DNA from 3 places in the Pseudoalteromonas sp. SCSIO 43210 genome. Region 2 is predicted to be linked to each of the others. Evidence: predicted binding sites of a transcription regulator. Region 2 holds the regulator's gene; each other region holds the start of a gene.
What was found. The regulator MetJ, encoded in region 2, represses methionine synthesis genes. The targets are predictions, from matches to a motif close to TAGACGTCTAGACGTCTA.
Positions count from the first base shown of each region.

Region 1: metK (methionine adenosyltransferase) is a predicted target of MetJ. The motif match lies at 2,315-2,332, and genes of this name have one in related genera.
Region 3: LOS73_RS08085 (methylenetetrahydrofolate reductase) is a predicted target of MetJ. The motif match lies at 1,550-1,567, and genes of this name have one in related genera.

Region 1 is NZ_CP087225.1:1,914,977-1,919,271, forward strand. Features, by position in the region: gene LOS73_RS08195 (5-formyltetrahydrofolate cyclo-ligase) at 1-72, opposite strand, end outside; gene LOS73_RS08200 (hypothetical protein) at 93-644, opposite strand; gene metK (methionine adenosyltransferase) at 1,062-2,213, opposite strand; gene tkt (transketolase) at 2,518-4,295, shown strand, end outside.
Region 2 is NZ_CP087225.1:4,478,639-4,482,933, forward strand. Features, by position in the region: gene metL (bifunctional aspartate kinase/homoserine dehydrogenase II) at 1-466, opposite strand, end outside; gene metB (cystathionine gamma-synthase) at 472-1,719, opposite strand; gene metJ (met regulon transcriptional regulator MetJ) at 1,919-2,239, shown strand; gene LOS73_RS19455 (malic enzyme-like NAD(P)-binding protein) at 2,312-3,553, opposite strand; gene rpmE (50S ribosomal protein L31) at 4,077-4,292, opposite strand.
Region 3 is NZ_CP087225.1:1,882,656-1,886,950, reverse strand. Features, by position in the region: gene LOS73_RS08090 (M16 family metallopeptidase) at 1-1,351, opposite strand, end outside; gene LOS73_RS08085 (methylenetetrahydrofolate reductase) at 1,611-2,567, shown strand; gene LOS73_RS08080 (sensor domain-containing diguanylate cyclase) at 2,886-3,869, opposite strand; gene LOS73_RS08075 (DEAD/DEAH box helicase) at 3,928-4,295, opposite strand, start outside.

The sequences.
Region 1 (4,295 bases), 2.4 Mb from region 2:
TTGTTGATTTTTTGACAAGTTATTACGTATTTCACGGATAGATTTTCTTATCTGCGCACGGTTATTATTCATTTGATGCTTTCACTATGCAATTATAAAGAAAATAAGCTAGGAAATGCCAAATATACAGCCAATATAATAAGTAACGTCACGGCTGTTGCTATTAAAGAATATAAAAGCACATTACTGCGTTTTTTAGGTGTGCTTACTAACTCTTCATCAAGCAATAAATCGTCGTCTTGCCAATCGTCATCCTCATCTATTTCAGGGTTTTTTGATTGCTCTTCTGGTAAGCGTTGTTCAAGTTCTTCGAGTTTTTCTTCAAGGCGAATTAAGCTACTGGTGATGTAATCAAGGGCATCAAAAATACGTTCATCACGTTGACTGCTTTGAGGCTGCTCAGTTGAGGTATTAGCTGCATTTGAAACTGCCTGCAACTTACTTTTAATGCCCAAACTAGCTAATAGTTTGGCTTGTTTTAGTGCTTTGTCTTTATGGCTCGGTGCAAACAGTGGCTTTCCTTTAAAAAAAAGAGCTACTTTTTCTTCTGAGGTTTTTAGTTTATCTGCAAGGTTGATAGATGCAGCGTTACTGTCTATTCCATCAGCAAGTCCAGCAAATATAACGCGAAAATTGTCGGCCATTTAAGTACCCCTAAAGCTTTTTAATAAAAAGAGTATAAACCGAACTCCTTTATAAAGGCATCCATATGTAAAATTAAATTATTTTAACTTATGAGCTACTTTCTGTGCGATCACAAAATAAAGTCTGTGGATTAGGGCTTGTTGGCCTTTCAGGATTAAAATTTGTTCAATCTAGGGGCTGTTTAATTGCGGCGTGAGGTTTGTAACCTAGTGGGCTCGGTAACGGCTCCTGCGCTGCGCTACTGGCTTACATCCATGTAAGAATAAGTAAAAACCGAGCAACAAAGAGTAAATTGCCTTAATATTTTTATTAATGTACCGTTATTTTAATTAAGTTTGAATTTATTCTGCTATTTATAATACATAAAAAAAGCGCCAATTGGCGCTTTTTTTGTATTTAGATAGTTACCTAACCAATTAAAGGCCAGCAGCTGCGCGAAGTGCTTCAGCTTTATCTGTACGTTCCCAAGGGAATTCGTCACGACCAAAGTGGCCGTAAGCCGCTGTAGGAAGGTAGATAGGGCGTTCTAAATCAAGCATTTGAATTAAGCCGTAAGGGCGCAGGTCAAAATGTTCACGAATAAGCTCGATTAAACGGCTTTCTTCTAGCTTGCTTGTACCAAACGTTTCAACGCTGATAGAAGTAGGCTCTGCAACACCAATTGCGTAAGAAACTTGTAGCTCACATTTGTCAGCAAGGCCAGCAGCAACAATGTTTTTAGCAACATAACGTGCAGCGTATGCAGCACTACGGTCAACTTTTGATGGATCTTTACCAGAGAAAGCACCACCACCGTGACGAGCCATACCACCGTATGTATCTACAATGATTTTACGACCTGTTAAACCACAATCGCCCATTGGTCCGCCAATTACAAAGCGACCTGTTGGGTTAATGAAAAACTTAGTCGCGCTTGTAATAAGTTCTGCCGGAAGTACCGGCTTGATGATTGTTTCCATCACCGCTTCTACTAAATCTTTTTGCGAAATGTCTTCGCTGTGCTGAGTAGAAAGCACTACAGCATCAATACCTACTGGCTTGCCGTTTTCGTATGCAAAAGTAACTTGAGATTTTGCATCTGGACGTAACCAGTTAAGCTCGCCGCTTTTACGAACTTGCGCTTGGCGCTGTACTAAACGGTGTGAGTAAGTAATTGGAGCAGGCATTAGTACTTCTGTTTCGTTACATGCGTAACCAAACATTAAGCCTTGGTCGCCAGCGCCTTGTTCTTCAGGGCTAGTACGGTCAACACCTTGGTTAATGTCTGGAGACTGTTTACCAATTGTGTTTAAAATTGCACATGAATCGGCATCAAAGCCCATGTCTGAATTTGTGTAGCCAATGTCACGAATTGTTTTACGTGTAATTTCTTCGATATCAACCCATGCGCTAGTCGTGATTTCACCACCAACCATAACCATACCGGTTTTCACGTACGTTTCACACGCTACGCGAGCATGAGAGTCTTGCTCTAGGATAGCATCAAGTACCGCATCAGAGATTTGATCGGCGATTTTATCCGGATGACCTTCAGAAACTGATTCAGAAGTAAATAAATGTTTTGCCATTGTATTTCTGCTCACAAATATTGCGCTTCACAAACGTCGGTATTAGCGCTAAAAAATTAAGGGGCGTATTTTATCGAAAACAAAACACCTTGCATAGTGTTTTTACGCCTAGACGTCTAAATAAAATTACGAATGTCGTTCTGGTCTTAAAAAATATTCATAATGCTCCCTTTTATGGGGTTTTTAATTGCACACCGCCCCCACAATAAGTAAGAATGGTCGGTATAACAGTATTCAATAAACTTGGATACATAAACGAATAATAAATACCCGTGCAAATACACATATAAAGGTAGGAGAATTCATGCCATCTCGCAAAGAACTTGCAAATGCTATTCGCGTCTTGTCAATGGACGCAGTACAAAAGGCCAAATCTGGTCACCCTGGAGCCCCTATGGGCATGGCTGATATCGCAGAAGTATTATGGCGCGATTATCTAAAACACAACCCAACAAATCCAGAGTGGGCTGACCGTGACAGATTTATTCTTTCAAACGGCCACGGTTCAATGCTTATCTATTCTCTATTGCACCTAAGTGGTTACGACTTACCACTGGACGAAATTAAAAACTTCCGTCAAATGCATTCTAAAACACCAGGTCACCCTGAATACGGCTATGCACCAGGAATCGAAACTACTACGGGTCCATTAGGTCAAGGGATCACAAATGCCGTAGGTATGGCCATTGCTGAAAAAGCGCTAGCTGCACAGTTTAACCGTGAAGGTCACGATATTGTTGATCACTTTACCTATGCATTTATGGGCGATGGCTGCCTTATGGAAGGTATTTCTCATGAAGCAGGTTCACTTGCAGGCACATTAGGTCTGGGTAAACTTGTTGCATTTTGGGATGACAACGGCATTTCAATCGATGGTGAAGTAGAAGGTTGGTTTACAGATGACACGCCAGCTCGCTTTAAAGCATACGGTTGGCATGTAATTAGTGGTGTTGATGGCCACGACAGCGATGCTATAAGTTCTGCAATTGCAGAAGCTAAAAGTGTTACCGATAAACCATCACTAATTTGTTGTAAAACAATTATTGGTTACGGCTCACCTAATAAATCTGGTAGCCACGATTGTCATGGTGCACCACTAGGTGATGACGAAATTAAAGCGTCTCGCGAATTCTTAGGTTGGACCGGCGATGCGTTCGAAATTCCTGATGATATTTACGCACAATGGGATAGCAAAGAAAAAGGTCAGCAGCTTGAATCAAGCTGGGACGAAAAATTTGCAGCATACGCAAAAGCATACCCAGAGCTTGCGGCTGAATACAAACGTCGTATTAATAATGAACTGCCTGGCGATTGGGCTGAAAAATCTCAAGCGTACATTGAGCAATTACAAGCAAACCCTGCAAACCCAGCGTCTCGTAAAGCATCGCAAAATGCATTAAACGCATTTGGTCCGTTATTACCAGAATTTATGGGTGGTTCAGCCGATTTAGCAGGCTCAAACTTAACAATTTGGGATGGTTCTAAAGGCTTAACACACGACGATGCAAGCGGTAACTACATTTACTACGGTGTACGTGAGTTTGGTATGTCTGCAATTATGAATGGTATTGCCCTTCATAAAGGCTTTATTCCTTACGGTGCTACGTTCTTAATGTTTGTTGAATATGCAAAAAATGCCGTACGTATGGCTGCATTAATGAAGCAACCAAGCATTTTTGTATACACGCACGATTCAATTGGTTTAGGTGAAGATGGTCCAACTCACCAACCAGTAGAGCAAATTGCAAGCATGCGTTTAACGCCTAACTTATACAACTGGCGTCCATGTGACCAAGTTGAGTCGGCAATTGCATGGCAACAAGCTATTGAGCGTAAAGACGGTCCTACATCGTTAATCTTTACTCGCCAAGGTCTTGAGCAACAAGCGCGTGACGCACAGCAATTAAGCGATGTTAAAAAGGGTGGTTACATCCTTAGCTGTGACGGCAACCCAGAAATTATTTTCATTGCGACGGGCTCTGAAGTGCAACTAGCACAAGATTCAGCAACTGAGCTACGCAGCCAAGGTAAAAAGGTACGTGTTGTATCTATGCCATGTACTGATGCCTTTGAAGATCAAAG
Region 2 (4,295 bases):
GTAATAACTGCCCATCATTTAATGTAAATAAAGCACGCGCATCGTGAACACACGCATCAACATTAAGCTCCTGCAGGTAAGCAGCGAGTACGCGTGCTGACCATAACTCTCCATGAGCAAGCAATTGGGCTTCTTGTAGCTGCCCTGTTTGCGCTAACAGCGTTATTGTTGATAGCTCTTCATTCAATTTTTTTAGAGCGTTACACTTTGTATTAGCTTGTAATAACTGCTCTATTAAATCTATTTGATGATTATTTAACTGTAATAAAATATCAGCAATTACATGTGTATCTTGCTGCTGGTAACTTTGCCATAACTTAACTAGTGTATCGGTTGTTTTCCCAGCTGCTGATACCACAACGCAATCACCAGGTTGTGTGTGCTCTAATATAATACCCGCAACACTTTTGTAACGCTGTGCTGAACTTAAACTCGAACCGCCAAATTTATGTATATTTTTAGTCATGTTAGTTACCAAAGCGCGGGGTAAGCGGCACTTAACTTAGCATCACCGCTCGATGTTCCCGCACCTTTAGTTAATCGATTTGTATTGTTTTTTCTGCCAGGTTTTACAAGTGTAAATACACGTTCAAGATCTGCTAATAAATCTTCAATGTCTTCTATTCCGACAGAAACACGAATAAGCGTATCACCAACGCCGGCTTCTAAGCGCGCTGTTGCATCCATCCCTGCATGCGTCATGGTCGCAGGGTGGCATATTAAGCTCTCAACGCCGCCTAGCGACTCAGCTAAACTAAAGTTATGTAGACTAGTTAAAAATGCCGCTGCATCGTTTATGTCGCCTTTAATATCAAAGCTAACCATGCCACCAAAACCAAGCTGCTGTGCTTTCGCTAATTCATGTTGGGGGTGCGACTCAAGCCCAGGGTAATAAACTTGGCTAACGAACTCAGATTCTTCGAGATACTGAGCTATTGCTAATGCATTTTCTTGATGCTGCCTTAAGCGCACATTTAAAGTACGTAAACCACGAAGCGTTAAATAGCTATCAAAAGGTGCCCCTGTGATACCAATGTTATTAGCCCACCAAGCAAGCTCGTCACCGATCTCTTGTGTTGCAGCAATAACAGCACCGCCCACTACATCTGAGTGTCCGTTAATATATTTAGTGGTTGAATGCACCACAATATCTACACCAAACTTAATCGGATTTTGTAAAGCAGGCGATAAAAATGTATTGTCAGCGGCCACCAGTGCGCCACACTGCTTAGCAATATCAGTAATCGCTTTAATATCAGTTAAACGTAGTACAGGGTTACTTGGTGTTTCAATCCAAATGAGTTTTGGTTTAATTACTAATATTTTTTGAAGACTTTCTGGTTTTGTTAAATCTAAAACCTCAAGCTTTAGCAAGCCACGCTTTTGCAGGGACGTAAATAAACGGTAGCTTCCACCGTAGCAGTCGTGTGGGATCACTAACGTGTCGTCGTGATTAAGCAGCTGAGTTGCTAAATGTACAGCCGCCATGCCTGTGGCTGTAATTATGCCGCGTACTCCCCCTTCGAGCTCAGCAAGGGTCTCAGCTAAGATATCGCGGTTAGGATTACCGCTGCGGCCATAATCATATTGGCGTTTAGTATCAAAATCGGCAAACGAATAAGTAGTCGATAAATAGATTGGCGCGACAACTGCACCGTGGTGTTTATCGGCTTCAACGCCACTACGGACCGCAATGGTTGCTTTGTTTTTTTCGCTCATATTCGTCACCTGATTAATTTGGATGTTTAGACGTCTAAAAGAGTAGTTTATTCAATTTGAGATGTCAAAACATTTAAACAGCTAGATGGCCAAACAACTAGTATTTGACTATCTTTTTTAAATCGATAGAATTTCACGCATATTCACACGCATTTTAGCGCATGTGAGCAATTAATAATCTGAGGCAACGATACATCTTATGGCTAAATGGAATGGTGAGTATATTCACCCATACGCAGAACACGGGAAAAAATCAGAACAAGTTAAGAAGATCACCGTTTCGATCCCACTGAATGTATTAAAGGTATTAACTGACGAACGTACTCGTCGTCAAATTAATAACCTGCGTCACGCAACAAACAGTGAGCTGCTATGTGAAGCGTTTTTACATGCATTTACAGGCCAACCTTTACCTAATGACGATGACTTACGTAAAGATAACGCTGAAAAAGTACCAGAAGAAGTGAAAAAAATAATGCAAGAAATGGGGTTAGAAGTCCCTGTTTTAGATGACGAATAAATAGATAAAGTAAAATAAAAAAACCTCAGTAATTACTGAGGTTTTTTTATGATTAAATTTTACGGTATAGATTTACTGCATATAGCTTTCTGGCAAATCAATTTGTGCCACACCCGACTCAACAGCAGCAAGAGCAACCGCTCTTGCTATACGTGGTAATAAACGTGGATCCATCGGTTTTGGAATAATATATTGAGCACCAAATTCCAGCTTATCAACACCGGCAGCTTTTAGGACCTCTGCTGGTACAGGCTCTTTTGCAATACTACGAATCGCTTCTACTGCTGCTATTTTCATTTCATCGTTAATTGCACTTGCGCGCACATCTAGTGCACCACGAAAAATAAACGGGAAACACAAAACATTATTCACTTGGTTTGGATAATCAGAACGCCCTGTCGCCATAATTAAATCGTTGCGCGCGCTGTGTGCTAGTGCGGGGTCAATTTCAGGGTCGGGGTTTGAGCACGCAAACACAACCGGCTTATCAGCCATCAGTTTTAAATCATCGGCTGCTAACAAATTAGGCCCAGATACACCAACAAATACATCAGCATCAGCAATAACATCTTGCAACGTACGCTTATCCGTATTGTTAGCGAATAGTTGTTTGTACTCGTTTAAATCATCACGACGAGTATGAATAACGCCTTTACGGTCAAGCATGTAAATGTGTTCACGCAGTGCACCACACTTAATTAACAGTTCCATACAGGCAACGGCAGCCGCACCAGCACCTAAACATACTATAATAGCCTCTTCTATCGATTTCTCTTGCACTTCAAGTGCATTCAACATACCGGCGGCTGTTACAATTGCAGTGCCGTGTTGATCGTCATGAAAAACCGGAATACTACAGCGCTCAATCAATGCCTTTTCAATTTCAAAACACTCTGGGGCTTTAATATCTTCAAGATTAATACCACCAAATGTATCGGCAATATTAGCAACCGTGTTAATAAAGTCTTCTGTTGTTTTATGCTTCACTTCGATATCAATAGAATCAAGGCCTGCAAAGCGCTTAAATAACAGCGCCTTGCCTTCCATTACAGGCTTTGATGCCAAAGGGCCTAAATTACCCAAGCCCAAAATTGCAGTACCATTAGTGATAACTGCAACCATATTACCTTTACCGGTATATTTATAAGCATTTGCAGGATCAGCAGCAATTTCACGCACAGGTTCAGCAACACCTGGGCTATATGCTAAAGCTAAATCTTGAACCGTTTCGGCAGGCTTGGTTAGCTCAATGCTGATTTTTCCTGGAACGGGATGAGAATGGTAATGTAGTGCTTGTTCACGAAAGTCTGACATAACGCGATTGTATCCTGCAATTTAAGTTAAAGTGAGAGGTGTTGTCTGGGTTACGATACCCTTATTATTTTTAAATTCCAAGCAATATCAGGTCTATCCTGTTATATGCTAGATTCATTAATTTTAAGAGGTTTTTCAGTAACTTTGCGAAGATATAGCGACATTTCATAAATAGAAATTCATATAAAAAGCATTTTTAGAGGTACTTTTAGCCGCGAGCCATTTTCTCTAAAAACGACTATCAAATTTTTAGTATAAATAACTATAAACAGCTTAATAGTCTACTTTAAAAACATTTATCTTCACGTTAGCTACATTTAACAACTTAGTTAAAAAATGAACACTTCAAAATATAGAGACTATTACGTACTTTGTCTGCAAAGGTTTATGCATACTCAGAATAAGAACAAGAAATAGTTATGCAAAGGAGATAACGTATAAATAGGCAGGAAAAGCACGTAAAGATAAATTTCAGGCACAAAAAAAGCACCCTAAGGTGCTTCTTTTAACTAAATAGCAAAAATTACTTCTTGCTACCAAGTGCACCGAAACGCTTGTTGAAACGATCAACACGTCCGCCAGTGTCTAAAACTTTTTGCTTACCAGTGTAAAACGGGTGACACGCAGAACATACGTCTAAGTGAATGTTTTTACAAAGAGTAGAGCTTGTTTCGAATTCATTTCCGCATGAACATGTTGCTGAAATTACTTCGTACTTAGGGTGAATACCTTCTTTCATAGA
Region 3 (4,295 bases), 2.4 Mb from region 2:
CGTTATCAGTAAAGTATTTATTAGCAACGGCTTTAATACCTGCGCTGGTGATGTTATCTGCCGATTTATACAGCTGGTTTATAACCTCAGGATCGCGCTCAAAATGCATGTAGCTGGCAAGGGTTGATGCAATCGCTTGCGACGAATCTAAGCCATTAATAAAGCTGTATTTAAGATTCGATTTTAAATCACTGAGCTTTTGCTCATCAACAAGCTCAGTGCGTGCTTTTGCATAAGTTCGGTTAATGGCATCGCGTGCAGTGGCTAAATCGTCTGCGTTTTCTACTTTAACAAATACGTGTAATAAACCCGGATCTTTAGTCTCTGGGTTATAGGTAAACATTTGGCTGGCAATTTGTTTGTCGACCACTAGCTCTTGATATAAATCTGAATTACTAGAAAAATAAAGCTGTGAGATTAAATCAAGTGCCGCTCTGTCTTTTTTAGCAGGCTCCCACGCAGCGCCTTTGTACGATACGAGTAACCAATGCCCTGGTAGCGCTTCATCTTGCTGGTGCAAATATTTTGGTGCTTGTTGAACAGGTTCTGCTTTAATGTCAGCAACATAGTTACCCTTTTTCCAGCTGCCCCAATGCTTTTTAACCATTGCCATTGTTGCTTGTGGGTCTACATCGCCCACAATGACAAGTGACACATACTCAGGTTTATAAAATTTAGCAAAAAATTCTTTACCATAGGCCATTTGATCAGGCATGGCTTCTATGTCTTTAAAAAAGCCCATAGTGGTGTGTTTATACGTGTGCTTATCAAACGCTTTTTCGCGTACAGCGCTTAATAATTTACGAATTGGGCTCGCGTTGTTTTTTAAGTACTCACCTTTTACCGTTTGTGCTTCTGTTCTAAATTGCTCTTCGGTGTAGGTTAAGTTTTGAAAAATATCAGCTTCAAGCTCAAGTACTTTATCAAGATGCTGCTTTGAAAAGTTTAAATGGTAATTTGTGTAATCGTTTGTTGTATAAGCGCGGTTATCAACACCTGAATTTTTTAATATGTCTGAGTAAACATCTTCAGGGTATTTTTGTGAGCCTTTAAACATCATGTGTTCAAAAAAATGAGCAAAACCTGTTTTGCCCTCTTCAACTTCGTTACGCGACCCAACCGATACCGGAATTTGCAGCGACACTACATCAGGGTAATCGGTTTTAACAACCATGACACGTAAGCCGTTTTCTAGTTCTTCAATTAAGTAATCTTGCGAAAAAACACGATCATCAGCTTTATTTACTTGTTCTTGTTGTGCTGTTGTTTGCGTGCTTTGGTTTTGTTGCATGGCGCAACCTGTTAACGCCAGCGATACCGCTAAGTTGGTTGCTAATAATTTAAATTTCATTGTTGTCCCTTTTTAAATTGAGCAAATTTGTTGTCAGATGTATTACTAACTCACCCTCGATTATGCCCCAAAGCCAATAAATATAAGACCCCCAAGGGGATTTATTATGTAAACAACTGTGTCAATTATAAATTATGGGAACAAGCCCTATGAATAAACATCATGTTAGTTGAAAAACTTTCATTAAATAAATCTATCTAGACGTCTAAATGGCTGCTATATTAAATCCATCAAAACAAACTTAGCTGGAATGAGGATTATGGCTTTATCACTAAAAGAGAAGATAGTGGACACCAATCAAGGTGTTTATCTTATTGGTACTACCCCGCCTAAAATTGGCACCGATAAAGCGCAATTAAAAACCATTGCAGAAAAGCTATTAGGTCGCTTACACGAAATTGAATACGACGGCGTGATAATTTACGACATTCAAGACGAAAGCAGCCGAACTAACCAAGACCGCCCATTTGCGTTTAAACAAACCGTTGATCCGCGTGAATACAGCCATTTACTTCGTAATTTATCTGCACAAGATGTGATTACTTATAAAAGTGTGGCGCAGCGTGGCGTAGGCGAATTTAAAGATTGGCTAAGTGAAACTAAAAACGACTACGATTTACGAAATGTTGTTTTAGTAGGTAGCCCATCATCGATAGGCGATATAAAGCTAAGCCTGCCAGATGCGTATAAAGCGATGGCTGAGCAATCAGATGATTTCTTTTTAGGTGGCGTTACGATTGCCGAGCGCCATTCAAGTAAACGAAATGAGCACGAACGATTAATAGAAAAAACAGCACAAGGTTGTCAGTTTTTTATATCGCAAGCTGTTTACGATGCACAAGCTACTATAGAGCTAATCACTAGCTACGCACGTACGTGTAAAGCACAGGGTATTACACCTCAACGTATTATATTAACGTTTACCCCGTGCGGCGGCGAAAAAACCTTAGAGTTTATGCAATGGTTGGGTATCTCAGTGCCAGAGGCAACTAAATGGCGCATGCTTGATGCAGACAATACATTAAGCGAATCCGTCCGTATTTGCCGCGAAAACCTCGACTTAATACTTAAAAGCTGTGCGCATTTAGATGTACCGCTGGGCTTAAATATTGAAAGCTTAACAAACCGTAAAGAAGAAATTGACGCGTCAATTAACTTATACCGTTTATTAAAAGCCATTATGGAATTAAACCTTGCGGAAAAGCTAATAGCTTAAAGGCTAGGTAAGAGCTAATTAACACCCTTCTTGGCAAGCCTCATGGCTTGCTTTTTTATGTCCGTTCTTTGAAAAATTAATTAATAAATACAAGTAAAGATTTGCAGCTTAAGCTATCAATGAAAGCTATTTTTGGTTATTACTCTCAAGCCTTTTTAAGGCAACCCCCATCGATGAGCACATAACACCAAAAATTATTCCCTCATTAGATATAAATCTAATGCTAGGGAACGTTTCAAATAAGCTTATTATTGCTAAGGAAAAAATAAAACCTATCGCAGAAAAAACTAGCCAAGTTTGTGTGGCATGAACCTCCTTTTATAATTGTGCTTTTTTAGCGAGCTTATACGCTTGTTTATTTTTATACATTGCCTGGTCTGCATCATTTAATAGTTTTTCAAATGACTGCCTTTGTTTGTCAGTAAAGCTATAACCAATACTGAGCGATAAATCGCAAACGTCTTCTTTGAGTAAGGCTTTTGAATACTCAGTCGAAATTTTATCCATAATGTAGCCAATCTTACTTTTATCGCTTACTTGCATTACCACAACAAACTCATCACCTCCGATACGCCCGACTATATCAGCATCTCTTAAATGGGTTTTTAGCGTATCTGCCAATATAATTAAGGCTTTGTCACCCACTTCATGACCAAAGGTGTCATTTAATTTTTTAAAGTCGTTTATATCAATAAATAAACAACATACATCAAAACCTAAGCGTAGCGCTAAATTAAGCTTTTGCTGAGCGAGTAAACTAAGTGCTCGGCGGTTATAGATATTAGTTAGCGCATCGAGCATGGCTATTTCGCGCATTTGTTCATAACTATAAATAAGCGCTAAGTCGTCTTCAATTAAATCGCGTAGTTGTTCTATAAGCTCAAAATATTCATTGGTATAAGTTGTTTTTTTAGTGTCTTTTAAGCATAGCGTGCCAAATACTTCGCCTTCTGGCCAATGGATTGGTAAACCTAAGTAGGATTCAACACCATCTTCAACAACCTCCGGTAGAGTGTTCCATGCATCATTATTACTTGCATTATTAACGTATAAGGTATTGTTATTCTCTGCTACGTACTTACAAAAAAGAGGTGTTTGGGGAGGAAGGATAGGATTGGTCTCAAAGTTAGAGCCACCTTCGTTATTTCTAATAACAACGCGATAGCCTTTGCTTGTTGCCTGAACTATATAACCTGACGGGGCCGAAAATAGCCCCGTGATAAGATCAATTGTTTTTTGCCATTTATGCAAAGATATTTGGCCATCAATACCAGAAAATGCCCACTTATCAATTTCAAACATTGCTTTACCTCAGCTACTTATTAGCTTCAGTATAGGCAAAAAAGCAAAGGAAAAGCTATTATTTACGACGCCTACTTGGCTCTCTTTTTCCTGTGATGCGTTTTTTATCGCGATCTTTTCGCGACTTGTTGGTGTTTTTACGATTATCTTTTGGCTTTTTATTAGGATCTGGCTCGTAACCTTCTAACCACTGCGGCGTTAAACGCGTATCGAGTAGTACTTCAATTTCTTCTAGCAGCCATTGCTCATCAAGACTTACCAGCGACATAGCAAGTCCTTGTTCACCAGCACGACCTGTGCGGCCAATACGGTGCACGTAATCCTCGGCAATGTAAGGTAGTTCAAAGTTAATTACGTATCTAAGTGTAGAAATATCTAAACCACGCGCAGCTACATCGGTTGCAACAAGTACGCGCGTAATACCTT